2 regions of the Micromonospora sp. NPDC048935 genome follow, and region 2 is predicted to be linked to the other one. Evidence: riboswitches for the same ligand, from Rfam matches in the RefSeq annotation. Region 2 holds a riboswitch; the other holds the start of a gene.
The links. Region 2 has a riboswitch for cyclic di-AMP ahead of ACGFIW_RS32335 (NlpC/P60 family protein). Riboswitches for the same ligand answer to the same signal wherever they lie in the genome.

Region 1: it holds a riboswitch for cyclic di-AMP, as region 2 does, so the genes downstream of both, ACGFIW_RS05250 (C39 family peptidase) here and ACGFIW_RS32335 (NlpC/P60 family protein) in region 2, are expected to answer to the same signal.

What each region holds. Positions count from the first base shown of each region.
Region 1 covers NZ_JBICTZ010000001.1:1,054,293-1,061,933, reverse strand. The annotation lists gene ACGFIW_RS05270 (aspartate aminotransferase family protein) at 1-1,122, opposite strand, end outside; gene ACGFIW_RS05265 (glycosyltransferase family 2 protein) at 1,414-2,442, shown strand; gene ACGFIW_RS05260 (hypothetical protein) at 2,411-2,869, shown strand; gene ACGFIW_RS05255 (alpha/beta fold hydrolase) at 2,957-3,703, opposite strand; gene ACGFIW_RS05250 (C39 family peptidase) at 3,837-4,676, opposite strand; cyclic di-AMP (ydaO/yuaA leader) riboswitch at 4,910-5,051, opposite strand; gene ACGFIW_RS05245 (hypothetical protein) at 5,317-6,105, opposite strand; gene ACGFIW_RS05240 (hypothetical protein) at 6,238-6,681, opposite strand; gene ACGFIW_RS05235 (acyltransferase family protein) at 6,774-7,641, opposite strand, start outside.
Region 2 covers NZ_JBICTZ010000018.1:80,604-88,244, reverse strand. The annotation lists gene ACGFIW_RS32375 (NAD(P)-dependent oxidoreductase) at 1-329, shown strand, start outside; gene ACGFIW_RS32370 (nitroreductase family deazaflavin-dependent oxidoreductase) at 329-751, shown strand; gene ACGFIW_RS32365 (LD-carboxypeptidase) at 788-1,837, shown strand; gene ACGFIW_RS32360 (cellulose binding domain-containing protein) at 1,933-2,748, shown strand; gene ACGFIW_RS32355 (hypothetical protein) at 2,822-2,995, shown strand; tRNA gene ACGFIW_RS32350 (tRNA-Gly) at 3,086-3,159, opposite strand; gene ACGFIW_RS32345 (pyridoxamine 5'-phosphate oxidase family protein) at 3,517-4,074, opposite strand; gene dcd (dCTP deaminase) at 4,152-4,730, shown strand; gene ACGFIW_RS32335 (NlpC/P60 family protein) at 4,791-5,777, opposite strand; cyclic di-AMP (ydaO/yuaA leader) riboswitch at 5,845-5,980, opposite strand; gene ACGFIW_RS32330 (N-acetylmuramoyl-L-alanine amidase) at 6,215-7,641, shown strand, end outside.

The sequences.
Region 1 (7,641 bases), on a different contig from region 2:
GGTGATGACCTTGGTCCGGAACAGGGGGTCGCGGGCGACCGACACCGGCAACAGTTTTCCGGCAAGGTCGAGGAGTCGCGGCCCGCCACACAGGAACACTCCGAAGAGCGCGCCGGCCCCGCGTACGTCGGCGATCGCTTCCGGGTGCGCCTTCTGGATCCTGGCCAACCCCGGGGCCAGCAGGCGCTCGATCTGCCGAGCGCGCCCTGGATAGTCGTCCTCCACAGCTATGGAGATCGCTTCGATGGCGGTGGCGGTCTCCTCACCAAAGCCGTAATAGGTCGTACTGGTGCTCTGCAGGAGAGCGTCCTTCATGTTGTCGTAGGCTTTGCGGAACACCGCTTCACGCGCCACGAAGGCGGAGATCGACGACTTGCCACCGCCGAAAGACTTCGAGGTGGTGAGGATGTCGGGCACCAGATCCTGGTGCCGCATAAAGTAGAACATCGTGCCCGTCTTGCCCCAGCCGGTGTAGATCTCATCGAAGATGAGGATGATTTTTTCGGCGGTGCAAAGCTCACGCAACCCAGACAGGAACTCGGGCGAACACCACTGCATGGTGGAGGCACTGAACGGCTCGATGAGGAGCGCGTAGACGTCGCAGCTTCCGTCCGTTCGCCGCGACGACGCCACCGCTTCGCGGACAGACTCCAGGTCGCCGTAGGTGAACGTGCGAATTCCCGGGATCGTCGGGAAGGCGAAGTGGGCCTGCGCACTGCCGGTGAGACCGCCGGAGCCGAGCAGTTTGCCGTGGAAGGCGATGTCGGCACGCAGTACGGTCCCGCGCTGCCCCCCATGGTATTTGTAGGCCAGCTTGACCGCGCCCTCCACCGCCTCCGCGCCGGAGTTGGGGAAGAACGACATGTTGAGGTCGCCCGGCAGGATCTGGGCGAGGTTGTGGCTCAGCGCCGCGATGTACGGTGAGAAGTACGTCTTGTGGACCTCCATCCGATGGCGCTCTTGAAAACGGCGGCGAGCGGCGAGCAGCCGAGGGTGGTTGTGCCCGTGGTTGAGCACGCCGACCCCGCCGGTGAAGTCGAGGATCTGGCGACCTTCTCTCGTGTACAGGTACGCCCCCTCGGCCCGGTCGACCAACTCGCGACCGAAGCCGAACGAAGTCATGAGCTTCACCTGCGACCTGTTCACGTACTTGCGGTACAGCTCCTGCACCTCGTCGACATCGAGGTCTTCCGCCTGCCCCAGATCGATGAGTTTCGCCATGCGCCCCTCCTGTGGGTCGTCAGCGTTGTTCGTGGTTCGCTACGACTATGGTGGAGCCGGTTATTCCTGCGTTGTCCTTGCGTTATCGGCCGTGTCGTAGACGGTCGAGAGTGCGGAGGCGGTCAAGGATTAAACGAGGATAGTCGATAGATAAAGCGATGGGCTTTACTGACTGCACCTATCGTCATCCGGATGTCGGAGGAACGCATGGAGCCGCTGGTTTCGATCGTCGTGCCCAACTACAACGGGGCTGACACGCTTCCCCTGTGTCTGCGCTCGCTACAGGGTCAGACCTACCCGAACATCGAGATCATCGTCGTCGATGACGGTAGTTCCGACGACTCGCTGGCGATTGCGAAGCGGTTCGGTGTCACCGTGACCAGCACCGGTTCCAACATGGGTTGCGGCGTGGCACGAAACACGGGCGTAGCGCGATCCACCGGGGAGATCGTGTTCTACGTCGACTCGGACATCGCGTTGGCCAGTGACGCCGTGGCCTCCGCTGTGGCAATTCTGCGCGGTGACTCGACCATCGGTGCGGTCTGTGGCGTCCAAGACGCAGAGCCGCTGGTGAACCGCACGCTGGTCGCCCAGTACCGAGGTTTGCAATACCACTACTGGTCGGCCAGTTCGGAAGGCGACGTGTCGTTCCTGTTTCCCTCGCTGTGTGCCATCCCGGCGAAGGTGCACACCGAGATCGGTTCCTTCAACCCGAAGCTGAAGCAGACGGAGGAGGTCGACTTCGGCTACCGGTTGTCACAGCGGTACCGCCTCCGGCTCAGCCAGGCGGTGCGGGGAAGGCACGCCCACGATCCCAGGTTGCGGATTCTCCTCCGTAAGCTGTTCCACCGGGCCCGACTACGCGTGCCGCTCTACGCGGATGCCCGCCACTTCGCCAACGGGTTCGAAACACGTCAACGAGCGTGGGCCAGTCTTGCGGCGGCGGCCTCGCTGCCCGCATTCCTGCTTCCGCTCATCTTGGGGCCGGCTGGGCTGCTCGGCCCTGTGTTGATGTTGGCAGTGTCGATCGCGTGCGATGCGGGCATGTACAGGTTCGTCTTCCGCCGGCGTGGACTGGCGTTCCTGGCCTTCTTCGTAGCGACCCACTATGTGGTGAACCTGACGATCGTCGCGGGCGTCGCCGTCGGTGCGGTCCAGTGGTCGGCCTCCAGGACGTTCCGTCGGCTCTATGAAGAGCACGATCTCCAGCCGGCGAGCTGACCGGCCGCGGGGGGCGACCGCATGCTGGGCGGGGTCGGAGTTCGGCGGAGGCGATGACGAACCGCAGCACCTCCTCGGCGCCCATCAGCGTGGCCCCGAGGTGTGCCACGATCCTTTGCTGCCCGTCGGCGAGGGTCTCGCTCTTGACCGACTCGATGTCCTCCTCGTCGATCCCGACGACATGCCGGACGACGGCTGCGGCGTCCGCGACCGGCCCGACGACGTCGACAGTCAGCACGACCCGTACGGCGTCCCGCAGCGCCTCCTCGATCGCGATGATCAACTCGGCCTCGTCCGGACCGTCCTCGTCCCGGCCCCGCAGCCCCGTCTCCCGGGTCTCCACCGGCCGGTCGACCGGCCCGGGGTCGAACGGGTCGATGGCGGTCCGCACGTACAGCGCCTCGACCGTTCAGGCTCACGGTGGTGATCAGGGATTGCTCGACTGTGGACATCCACGCGGGATGGTGGGCGTCCGGGTGTGGCGCCACTACCGGTTCTACACCCGCAACGAACCTCAGCGGTACGCGTCCAGCAGCGCCAGCACGGCCGCCGGGTCCTGCACGTGCGCGTTGTGCCCGAGGCCGGGCAGCGTGTCGACCGGTACGCCGTACTCCCTGAGCTGCGCGTCGGTGACCATCGGGTCGTGCTCGCCACGCGCCAGCAGCACCGGGGCGTCGGTCGCCGCCAGCAGCGCGCCCAGGTCGGGCTCGCCGACGGCGAAGGCGTGGGGATCCATGGCGAGACGCCACTTGCCGTCGACCTGACGAAGGCCGGCGTCCACCACCGGGTGGTCCGGTGGGAGCAGGCCGGCCAGCCCGGAGACGCGCAGGTAGCGGCGGGCCGCCTCGGTGCGGCTGGCGAACCAGCTCACCGGGCGGGCGGCGAGTTCGGCGGCACGGTCCAGCTCGGCGGGTGACCAGAGCGCCTTGATGCCGAACCCGACCACGGCGTCCACCGGCATCCCGGCGTCGCGCGCGGCCAACGCGAGGCCGACCACGCCGCCCAGCGAGTGCCCGAGCACGACGAGCCGGTCGTCGGGGGCGAGGGCCTGCGCGATCCGCTGTGCGAGACCGGCGAAGGAGTACGACGGCAGCGGCGGTGCCCAGCCGTGGCCGGCGAGGTCCGGTGCCAGCCACCGGCCGGGCCAGTGTTGTTCCAGGTGCGCCGCGCAGGGCAACCACACGTCACCGGTCGCCCCCATGCCGTGCAACAGCAGCAGGACCGGCCGTCGACCGGCGTGACCACCCGATTCGTCCACCACGGCCGCAGTCTCCCACGGTTCGCTGGCCGGGACGAGAGTCGCCGACGGGGGCGTACCCCGGGCCGGCGGGAGAGACGCCGCGGGCGTCGGCCCCTTGTGGGGGACGACGCCCGCGGCGGTTCGGGTGCCCGGGTCAGGCGGAGTAGCCCCGGCTGGTGATCCAGTTGGCCAGGTCGATGGTGGTGATCCAGTACGACGGGTCGGCCGGGTTCGCCGAGTCGGCGATCCGCACGGTGCGGCCGTTGTCCTTGTAACCCACGACAGCGACGTAGTGACCGCCGCCGTAGGAGTGCCAGCCGCCGTCGGTGTCGGTGGCGTCGCCGACGACGTTCGCCACCACGCCCCGGCCGTCGGTGATGGCCCGGACGACGTCGGCCTGGAGGCGGTCCATCTGCGCCGGGCTGGGCGCGCCGGGGAACATCCGGGTCCGGTACGGGGAACCCTTCACCTCGGCGTTGAGCGCCCGGGTGGTGTCCTCGGCCGAGTTGGTGCCCATCTCGGTGGTGCCCAGTTCGGCAGCGAGTTCTTCCTGGGTACGGTCGATCCCGCTGGCGCTGAGCGCGTTGCGGGTGGCCGCCGGGCCGCAGTTGTAGTACGTGTTCTGCGCCTCGTACTCGTAGTCGAGCACCTTGGTCGCCGGGGGCTTCGGCCGCTCCGGCTTACGGGTCAGGTCCGGGTTGCTGCTGACCTTGGCGGCGGGCGCGGGGGCGCTGGTGGCCGGGGCGGCGCTGGACGGCGCGGCGCTGGCCGACGGGGACGCGTCGCCGCGGGAGGTGGTGATGTCGCTGCGCATCTCGGCGACAGTGGTCGCGGTGCGCGGAGCGGCCGGGGCGTCGTCGGCGACGGTGAGCAGGGTGCCGGTGGTGGCGGCGAGCACGAGGGCCGCGGCGGAGGCGGCGACGATCTGGTACGGGCGCTCGGTCGCGATGCGGCGGAGCTGACGCTGCATGGTGTGCTTCACGGGGTCCTCCACGGATCGGGGGGAGAGCGGCACACCGGGGCGCGACCGGTGTCCGGGCAGGCGCCAGCGCGCGGACCGTGGTCCGCGGATGGTGAACCGCTCAGGGAATCGCCCGGCACGGCCGGGCGGGAGAGGCGATGACCCGAGGGGTCAGCTCACCGTCACTGGACGGATGAGCGGGGGCACCGCTGCGCCGTGGAGGCGAGGGAACAGCCGAGGGGTGGAAAGGTGCTGCACGAGTTGGGAACTCCTTCCGACACCGCCGACCGGGTTAGCTGACGGATTCGGGCGGGAAGATCGCCCTACCGCGGGCCGTGGCTCGCGGATTCACCCCGGACTTACTGATGGGTCCCCGGTTCGTTGATCACGATTGAGCGGGTCGGCGCGGCGTCGCCTCTTGCGATCGGTTACCGCACCGGACGGGACGACACTACTGGCCCACCCACACCCTGCCAAGCCGGCCTCACCTGCGTAAACCTCAATGGGAGCCGCAATTTCTGCGCGTATTGCCGATGACGTGACTCGATGGGACAACCGGTGACGGCGACGCCTCCGGTCGACAACCGGACAGGCCGCCGGCAATGCGGCCACAATCCCGGGAAAAATCGAGCCGATCGTGCCGGACGCCCGATTCGTAAATCCGTGACCGGGCTCACATAACGGATCGGGCTCGAAGGGCACGGGCCGGGCGCCAGCGTGCCACGACGGCGGGCCGGGGCACCCCGCGCACCAGCCGGCGGGCGGGCGCCGGGCTCGGCCGCAACCGGGCAACCGCCGTGGCCGCCTCCACCGCGAGGGTGCGCGCCGAGGAGGCGGCCAGGTCCGCATCCCGCCAGGCGGCCCGCTCCGCCGTGGCCGCGGCCTGGTAGTCGGCCAGCCGCGCGTCCCGGATCGCCCGGCTGAGCAGCGCCTCCTGCTCGACCGGGTGCCGCCGGGGATCCCAGCCGCGCCGCCGCCCGAAGACATCACCGAGCTGCGCCATGGTCAGGTCACCCCGCCAGTACGCCGCCGTCGCCGCCCGGTGCAGGTAGCGCTCCCGGGACGCGTACTCGGCGGGGGTGCGGGGGGTGCCCGGGGTGGGCAGCGCCCCGGACACCGCGAAGCGACGCGCGGCGGTGTCCGCCTCGTCGTACCGCGCCCAGGCCCGTTCCACCTGCTCCTGAGCCGTCAACCAGGCATCCCGTCGCCGCCCGGCCGTCTTGGCAGCGCCGGCCGCGGCGACGGCCACCTCCTCGGCGTACCGGTGTCTGTCGACGGTTTCGGCCGCGGCCACCTCGCGGGCGGTCGGGACGGGCGGCGGCGGGCCGTCGGCGGGCCGGTCCCGTTCGGGCCGGGCGACAAGCACGGCGAGGACGCCCAGTGCCAGCAGGAACAGGGCCGACCAGATGGCGGCTGCCTGCGGCACCTCGGTTACGAACTGGTAGAAGACGACTGTCTCCATGGTCGGCACCTCGCGGAGGAAGCAGAGCGATGGGAGCCCCACCGGCCGCCGGCCACGGCGGGCCACGGGATCGGCGGGGTGCGGAGCTGGTGGGTCGACAGGGCGCGGCGACGGGACGCGTGTCCCGCTGGCTCAGCGCCCGGGTGGGCCCCGGGGCGGCCAGTTGTGCAGACCGTCGACGAGCGGCAGCCGGTCGGACCCGGTCGCGCACACCGGCAGCACGCCGGTCGCGATGGCGCCCTGGGCGCCGGGGAGAGCCGGTTGTGCGTCGACCGACCAGGCCGGGAAGGCCCCCTCGGCGACACCCGCACCGGCCGCCGGCACCGGGTGCGCGGCCTCCTCGGCCGCCGCCGGCCAGGTGGGCCGGCAGGCCGCCGCGGGCGGACCGGAGCCGAACGGCGACAGCACCGCGCTCAGGCTCGGCACCGCGCTCAGGCTCGGTAGGGCGCTTGGCGTCGGCACGGTGGCCGGGCCTGCGCCGAGCGCCAGGGCCGCGACGACGGCGAGGCTGGTCAGCACCCGTGTCGCCCAGCGCGCCACCCACCACAGCGGACAGGTGAACGCGACCGGAAGCACCTCCCCACGCTACCGTCGTGCCGACGCCTGGCGCACCGACCACGGGCGTGTCGGCGTACGCCGCGCCGAGACGCTGACCTGGGTGGACGGTGTCAGCGGGTGTCCGCGTACGTCGATCGATTCTCGGTCTGGTCGGGCCCGCCGGGCTCGGCTCGGGCACCCACGCCGCCGGTCGCGTCGGCGGCGGCCTGGGTCGCGGCGGTGCGTTGTCCGGGCACGGACACCGGTCGGGCCGGACGGCGCGGCGCGAGCCGGCGCATCATCGGGGTTTCGACGAAGCGGTGCAGCAGCCCGGCGAGGACCAGGTTCGCCAGCAGGAAACCGAGCACCACGGCCGGGCCGCGCCAGCCCGGGAAACCGGTCCCCCAGTCACCGCTGAAGCGCAGCACGCTCGTCATCACCAGCACGTGGACCAGGTAGAAGGCGAAGGAGACCTCGCCGAGCCAGACCAGCGGCCGGGACCGCCACGGCGACCGCCGGTCCCGCACGTCCGCGTCCGCGGCGGCGGTGATGACGAGCAGGTACGCGACCGCGAGCAACGTGGTCCACAACTCCGCGGGGATCCACTGCGCGGCCACCACCCAGACGCCCACGAAGATGACGCTGGCCCAGGTCAGCCCGGGGCCCCGCCAGAGACCCCGGCGCATCAGCTCGGCCGCCACCGCGCCCAACCAGAACTCCAGCGACCGGGCCGGCGGGAAGATCTGGGTGAACCACCACCGGCTCACCTCGGGCACCAGGTGCTGGGCCGGCCAGAGCGCGAGGATCAGCAGGGGCAACGCGACGAGCAGCACCACGAGCAGCGTCGGCCGGGCCCGGCGCAGCAGCGGCAGCACCAGCGGCAGGCAGAGGTAGAAGAAGAACTCGCAGGACAGCGACCAGCTCACCGTGTTGATGCTGTAGAACCAGCCCGGGCGGGGATCCCACGCCTGCAACAGCAGCAGGTTCTCCAGCGCGGCC
Region 2 (7,641 bases):
GCCTGGTGGTGGTCGGTCTCGCCTCGATCATGCCCGGGGCATCCGGTGCCGCCCTGATGGACCAGCCCGGCTACCCGGACGAGTACCGGCCCTTCTACCTCGGTCACGCAGCGGGCCTCGACGAGATTCGGGCCTCCGACCTCGACTGGGCCTACCTGGCCCCCGCCGGTGACTTCGACCACGGCGGCACACGCACCGGCCACTACCGGATCGCCGAACATGGCGACCCAGCCAGTCGGATCAGCTATGCGGACTTCGCGATCGCACTTGTCGACGAGATCGAGGCCCCCCGCCACCACCGCGCCGCCGCGAGTGTCCGGGAGGTCTGATGCCCGAGGTCCACGACAGCCCGAACGCCTGGGTCGCGGAGCACATCCGCCGGTTCGAGGAGACCGGCGGCCGGCCCCGGCCCGGCGTGAACGACCTGCTCCTGACGACCCGAGGCCGACAGACCGGCAAACTGCGCCGCACCGCGCTCGTCTTCGCACGCGATGGCGACCACTATGTGCTGGCCGCCTCCAACCGCGGTGCAGACCGCCACCCCGCGTGGTACCTCAACCTGCTCGCCGACCCGTATGTCACGGTGCAGGTCGGTACGGAGACCTTCGGCGCGTACGCGCGCCCCGCCACGGCCGGGGAGCGTCCGCATCTGTGGCGCTTGATGGTTTCGGCCAGGTCGGAGTACGCCGCCTACCAACAACGCAGCACGCGGGAGATCCCCGTGGTTCTCCTGGAACCTGTAACGAAATGAGATGCGGACGGACTGGCGTACCTGTTGGATCTCGTCATGACGCATGAGCTTGTTCGCCCTCGGAAGGCTCGACCCGGGGACAAGATCGCGGTTCTCTCGCCGTCCTTCGCCGCGGCCGGCGCCTTTCCCGAGATCCACGAACAGGCCATGCGACGGCTCGCCGACCTGACCGGCCTCGTGCCGGTCGAATACCCGACCACCCGCACGGTGGGCGCGTCCGCGGCGGCGCGGGCGGCGGACATCAACGCCGCCTTCGCAGATCCCCAGGTACGCGGCCTTCTCGCCGTTGTCGGAGGCGACGACCAGATCACCGTCATCCCGCATCTCGACGCCGACCTCGCCCGAGCCGATCCGAAGCCGTTCCTCGGCACCAGCGACAACACCAACCTGCACCAGTGGCTCTGGGGCCTCGGCATCGCCAGCTTCTACGGTGGGTCCTCCCAGGTGCACCTCGGCCCCGGGCCGGCCGTGGACGACATCCACGCCCGGTCGCTGCGAGCGGCGTTACTCACCGGCGAGCGGTTGGAGATCACCGACCCGGGCGAGTCCGAGGACATCGGGATCGACTGGGCCGACCCGCGGGCGTTGACGTCCTTCGGAGAACGCGAACCGACGGAATCATGGAGCTGGCACGGGCCGCGTCGCGCAGTTACCGGCCCCACCTGGGGTGGGTGCCTGGAAGTCATCCAGTGGATCCTGACGGCGGGGCGCTTCCCGTCCACTCCGGAGGCTCTGCGGGGCGGGGTGCTGGTCATCGAGACGTCGGAGGAGCTTCTCCCGGCCGGCGAGGTCGGCTGGATCGTCCGATCGCTCGGTGAACGCGGTCTCCTCAGCGCCGTCGACGCGGTGCTGGTCGCCCGCCCCCCGGTCTCCGACCAGACGCGCCGACCCCCCGTCGCGGAGCGGGCACGGCTACGCGAGCAGCAGCGCGACACAGTCGTCGACATGGTGACCCGCTACAACCCGGAGGCAGTCGTCTGCGTCGGCATCCCCTTCGGCCACACCCGACCACAGTGGATCCTTCCCCACGGCGGCCCGGTCACCGTCGACGGTGTGGAACGCCGGGTGTTCGCCGACTACCGATAGAGCCCGTGCACTCGACGTCCAATCAATTGACAGGCGTTGATTGATGCGGTCAACTGGCGACGCCCGTATCCCCCGGCTCACCCAGGAGGACCCTCTTGCGTACGCTCCTGACGCTCGCCGCAGCCGCCGTCTGCGCCGCCGGTGCACTGGCCGTCCCCGCAGCGGCGGCGCAGGCCGATCCGGCCGGCACCGCCCCGGCCGGCGCGACCGTCCCGGCCGACGCCTGCGCCGGTACCGTCCAGATCCAGTCGCTCACCTTCAACCCGCCGCGGGTGGTTCCGGGCCAGGCCGTCACCGCCACGGCCGTCGGGCAGAACTGCACCGCCCAACAGCAACAGTTCGGCACGGCGATCTACGCCCGGTTCGTCGGCTCCACCCCCGGCATCCCCACCGGCTGCCCGGCCCTTCCCCCGCTGCCGGGCTGGGCGGTCACTGTCGATCCGGGCGCGACCTTCAGCTGGCGCGACGGTTACCTGGTCTCCTCCGGCTGTACGGCCACCGGTCTGGAGGTCACGGTCCGGGTAGAGGACACCGCCACCGGCACCGTGCTCACCCGGACCGCCACGGTGCCGATCGGCCCGCCGCCGGCGGCGCCCTGCACCGTGAGCTACCGCACCGGGAGCGAGTGGCCGGGAGGCTTCACCGCCCAGATCACCATCAAGAACACCAGCACCGTGCCGGTCAACGGTTGGGCGCTCAGCTTCACCTTCCCCGGTGACCAGCACATCGTCCAGTCCTGGTCCGCCACCGCCCAGCAGAGCGGTGCCACCGTCACGGCCCGGAACGCCAGCTACAACCCCCTGGTGGCGCCGGGCGCCTCGGTGGTCTTCGGCGTCCTGGGCACCTGGCAGGCCAGCGACGCGGTACCAATTGCGTTCACGCTCAACAACGTCAGCTGCGCCGCCGGGTAGCCCGCGCACCGGACCCGGCAACACGCTCGCGTCGCGGGCGCCCGGCGCCAGCCTGCGAGACATCGTGGCCCGGATGGGCCACGACAGTCCCCGCGCGACGCTGATCTATCAGCACGCCAATCGGGAGGCCGACCAGGTCATCGCCGACGCGATCGACAAGGCCGTCAGGGCGGCCCGACGCAAGCCGAGCAAGCGCAAGGTCAAGCGGGTTGCCGAGGGCAACGGACCGGCCGCCGAGGCGAGCTAATGGCCCACTAATGGCCCATCCCTGTTTCAGCATGACCTAGAACCACGGAAGCCCTGGCGGGACATCCGTCCTGACCAAGGCTTCCGTACGTGGAGCGGGTGACGGGAATCGAACCCGCACTGTCAGCTTGGGAAGCTGATGTTCTGCCATTGAACTACACCCGCAAGCGGCACCACTGTACCCGAGTCGCCGTGCCCGTGCACCCAGGCACCCCGGCCCGCCGCTTGCCCGCGTGCCGCTCTGCCCGCTCTGCCTGGTTCGGCCCGGGTTCGGCCCGGCTTGATCCACTCGGGTTCCTGAAAGTCGGGGTGTCCGAGCGGCCGGGACACCGCGATTTCATGATAATCGAGTCGATCATGCGGGGCGGCGCCCGCAGGCCGGTGCCGGGCAGCGCCGGACGGGGCGGGGCAGGGCAGGGCAGGGCAGCGCGCGGCGGCGCGGCGCGGGGGGCAGCGCCGGGCGTACGGCCGAATGCCGGCTCCGTCAGCACGGAGCCGGCACCGACTGTCTCTGGGCCGTGGTCAGGCGGCCGTGCACTGGACGTCGCGACTGCGGCGGGCCGGGCGGGTCGACGGCACGGTGAGTGGCGCGGCAGCCGCCGTCGGGGCGTGCGGGTCGAGCCAGACCCGAACGGCCGGACGGCCCGGCGTAAGGCCCGGGACGCCCGCGAGGTGCTGCTCGCGGCGGGTGAGCATCGCCACGTCGATGGTGAACTCGAAGAGCCTCCAGTCGACCTGCGGCTCGGCGCGGGCGCTCTGCGCCAGTTGCGCCACCCGGGCCGGATCGGTCACCGGACGGGCATGCCCCGCCACGTACGCCTCGTCGTCGCTCTCCTCCGGGGGGAACGAGTGCAGCGCGTAGCGGCCGTCGCGTTCGAGGTCACGGCGCTTCGGAGAGTCGATGATGAAGCAGAACAGACCCTCGTCGGTGATGACCGGGGAGACCGGATGGACCCGGGGCCCGCCGTCGGCGCGGACCGTGGCCAGGTAGCCGAAGCCCGGCCCGTACTGCTGGAGGAGAACGCGGATCCCGTCGGCGAGTCGGGGCTCGTCGGCGGCGAATTCGGACCAGGAAGCCATGCGAGCATTCTATCGAACAAATGTACGAGCAGCGACCTCGACACGCTGGTCACCCCCCGCCTCGCTATGGTGGTCCGATGCTGCTCTCCGACCGCGACCTGGTCTCCGAGATCAAGGCCGGCACGCTGGGCCTGGAGCCGTTCGAGCCCACCCTGGTCCAACCTTCCAGCATCGACGTGCGACTGGACCGGCTGTTCCGCGTCTTCAACAACCATCTCTACACCCACATCGATCCGGCGATGCAGCAGGACGACCTGACCTCGGCGATCGAGGTGCCCGACGGGGAGCCGTTCGTGCTGCACCCCGGTGAGTTCGTGCTCGCCTCGACGCTGGAGGTCATCTCGCTCGGTGACCAGCTCGCCGGCCGGCTGGAGGGCAAGAGTTCGCTGGGGCGGCTCGGGCTGCTCACGCACTCCACGGCCGGCTTCATCGACCCCGGCTTCTCCGGTCACGTCACGCTGGAACTCTCGAACGTGGCCAACCTGCCGATCACCCTCTGGCCGGGAATGAAGATCGGGCAGCTCTGCATCTTCCGGCTCTCCTCGCCGGCCGAGCACCCGTACGGTTCGGCGGTCTACGGCTCGCGCTACCAGGGGCAGCGGGGGCCGACGCCGAGCCGTGCCTGGCAGCACTGGCGCACCTGGCCCACCCGCTGAACCCGTGACGACGAGGGCCCGCCGCGGCGGATCGCGACGGGCCCTCGGTCAGCGCACTGATCAGCCTGGACGGCCGTAGCTGTGGACCTGACCGTCGTCGGCCCGCTTCATCTTGACCGGTTCGCCGGCCTGCGAGGCGTGCACCACCCAGCCGTCACCGACGTACATGCCGACGTGGTGGATGTCGCTGTAGTAGAAGACCAGGTCACCGGGGCGCAGGTCGCCCTTGCTGACCTTCCTGGTGGCGCGGCTCTGCGCGGCGGCGTTGTGCGGCAGGGACACCCCGGCCTTCGCCCAGGCGGCCAGCATCAGCCCGGAGCAGTCGTACGAGTTCGGGCCCTCGGCACCCCAGACGTAGGGCTTGCCGATCTGCGCGCAGGCGAACTTGACCGCCGTGCCGGCGGCGCCACCGGGATAGCTGGCAGGGCAGGGCGCCGGGCGCAGCGGACCGCCGCCACCGCTGCCGTACACCTTGAGGCGCAGCTTCTGTAGCTTGTCGATCTCCTCGTTGATCTGCTTCTTCTTCGCCGCCAGCTGAGCCTCGGTGCGGGTCAGTTGGGCCACCATCGCATCGAGCGGCGCCTTCTGCCCGGCCAACGTGTCGCGCAGGTCGGCCACCTCGCGGACGTCCTGTTGCTGGTTGTGCGCGAAGCGGTCGAGCATTTCGAGCTGCCCGACCACCTCGCTGGGCGACCGGCTGCCCAGCACGGCGTTGACGGTCAGCACGTTCTCGCCCTTGTACGCGCGCACCGCCAGGGCGCTGACCTTGTCCATCGCGGCGTCGACCTGGCGCTCCAGCGGGACGATCCGGGCGGCAAGCGCGTCGGCCTGCCTGCGCTTGGCGGCGAGGTCGATCCGGGTGGCGTTGTGCTGTTCGATGATCGGTTCGAGTTTGTTCCAGTCGGCGTCGATCTGGCGCTCGATCTCGGCGACGGACGGGTCGGCGTGGGCCGCGGTGACGCTGCCGGTCAGGACGACGGCGACGCCGGCCAGTGCGGCGAGCGCGGTGGTGAAGCGGGACCAGCGTGGGCGCGGCGCGATCGACATGGGGTCGGCTGTTGCCGACCGCTCGGACGACGGCCGCGGGGCATGGAGTGCCACCGGGGTTCCGTACTCCTTCTTCCTGACCGCCTACCGGGTTAGCTGACGGGTTCGGGCGGGAAGTCGGCGCCCTACCGCAGTGGCTGCGGATTCACCCCGAGGGACGTGGGTCCCCGGTTCGTTCGGAAACGACTCGGCGGTGTCGGTCCGTTACCGCCCGGGCTGGGCGGAGCTGCTATCGGGCCGACGAAAGACCAGAGTAGAGACGCTCGTTACCACTTCGCAACCCGCACGGCCGTGACACTCCGTATCGATCGGAGAGGAGCATCGACCAGATGCGAAGATTTCTTTCTGGGCGGGTCGACACATAGAAAGGTATTGACGCGGACTCCCGGGCGGCGCGAAGGTGACCTGACCTGCACCCGTGGAATCTAGGGGGTTCGATGCACCCTCCAACCCTGTCCCCCGGCCGGCGCGCACTGCTCGCCGCCGCCGTGGTCGCCGCCGCGACCGCGGTGCCGCTACCCGCCAACGCCGCCGCCGCGCCCAGCGGCGACCGCCAGCAGCAGTACGCCGCCGCGGCGGCCGAGTTCGGCGTACCGACCGACGTGCTGCTCGGCGTCTCCTACCTGGAGTCCCGCTGGGACAGCAACGCCGGCACACCCAGCACCAGCGGCGGTTACGGCCCGATGCACCTGACCGACGCCAGACACGTGGCCGCGCTGCCCGTGGCCGGCCACCACGACACCGGCACAGGCACCGGCACCGGCACCGGCACCGGCACCGAGGATCCGCGCGGCGACGACTCCCGTACCCCGCTGGCACCCGCGCCTCGGCCGGCGGACCCGGCACCACCGGCCGCCGCGTTGCAGACCGTGGACGCCGCCGCCGCGCTGACCGGCGCGGCCCCCGACGCGCTGCGTACCGACGTCGGCGTCAACATCCGCGGCGGCGCGGCGCTGCTGGCCTCGTACCAGCGGGAGTTGGGTGCGCCCGTCGGTGCCGGCACCGACCCGGCCACCTGGTACGGCGCGGTGGCCCGCTACTCCGGCGCGGACACCGTCGACGCCGCGGCGGCCTTCGCCGACGAGGTCTTCACCACCATCGGCACCGGTGAGTCGCGGATGACCGACGACGGAGCGCGGATCACGCTGCCGGCCCGGGCGATCCGTCCGGAGCGCTCCTGGCTGGACCGACTGGGTCTGCGCCGGCTCGCCCGCCCGGACGGGCTGGAGTGCCCCCGCACCATCTCCTGCGAGTGGATCCCGGCGCCCTACGCGGCGTTCGGCGACGGGGACTACGGCAACCACGACCTGTCCGACCGGCCCGCCCGGCAGAAGGTCGAGTACATCGTCATCCACGACACCGAGGGCAGTTGGGCGACCACCCTGCAACTCGTGCGGGACCCGACCTACGTGAGCTGGCACTACACGCTGCGCTCGGTGGACGGGCACGTCGCCCAGCACGTGAAGACCAAGGATGTCGCCTGGCACGCCGGCAACTGGTACGTCAACGCCAAGGCGATCGGGCTGGAGCACGAGGGCTTCGCGGCGCAGGGCACCTGGTACACCGAGGCCATGTACCGGGCCTCGGCGAAGCTGGTCCGGCACCTCGCGCTGCGGCTGGGCGTCCCGCTGGACCGTCAGCACATCATCGGCCACGACAACGTGCCCGGCACCATCGCCGCGAACGTCCGGGGGATGCACTGGGACACCGGCCCGTACTGGGACTGGACGCACTACTTCATGCTGCTGCACGCGCCCCGGCTGGACACCGGCACCCCGGCCACCGGTCTGGTCCGGATCGACCCGGACTTCGCCACCAACCAGCCGGCGTTCATCGGCTGCGTCACCGCCGGTGTGCCGTGCGC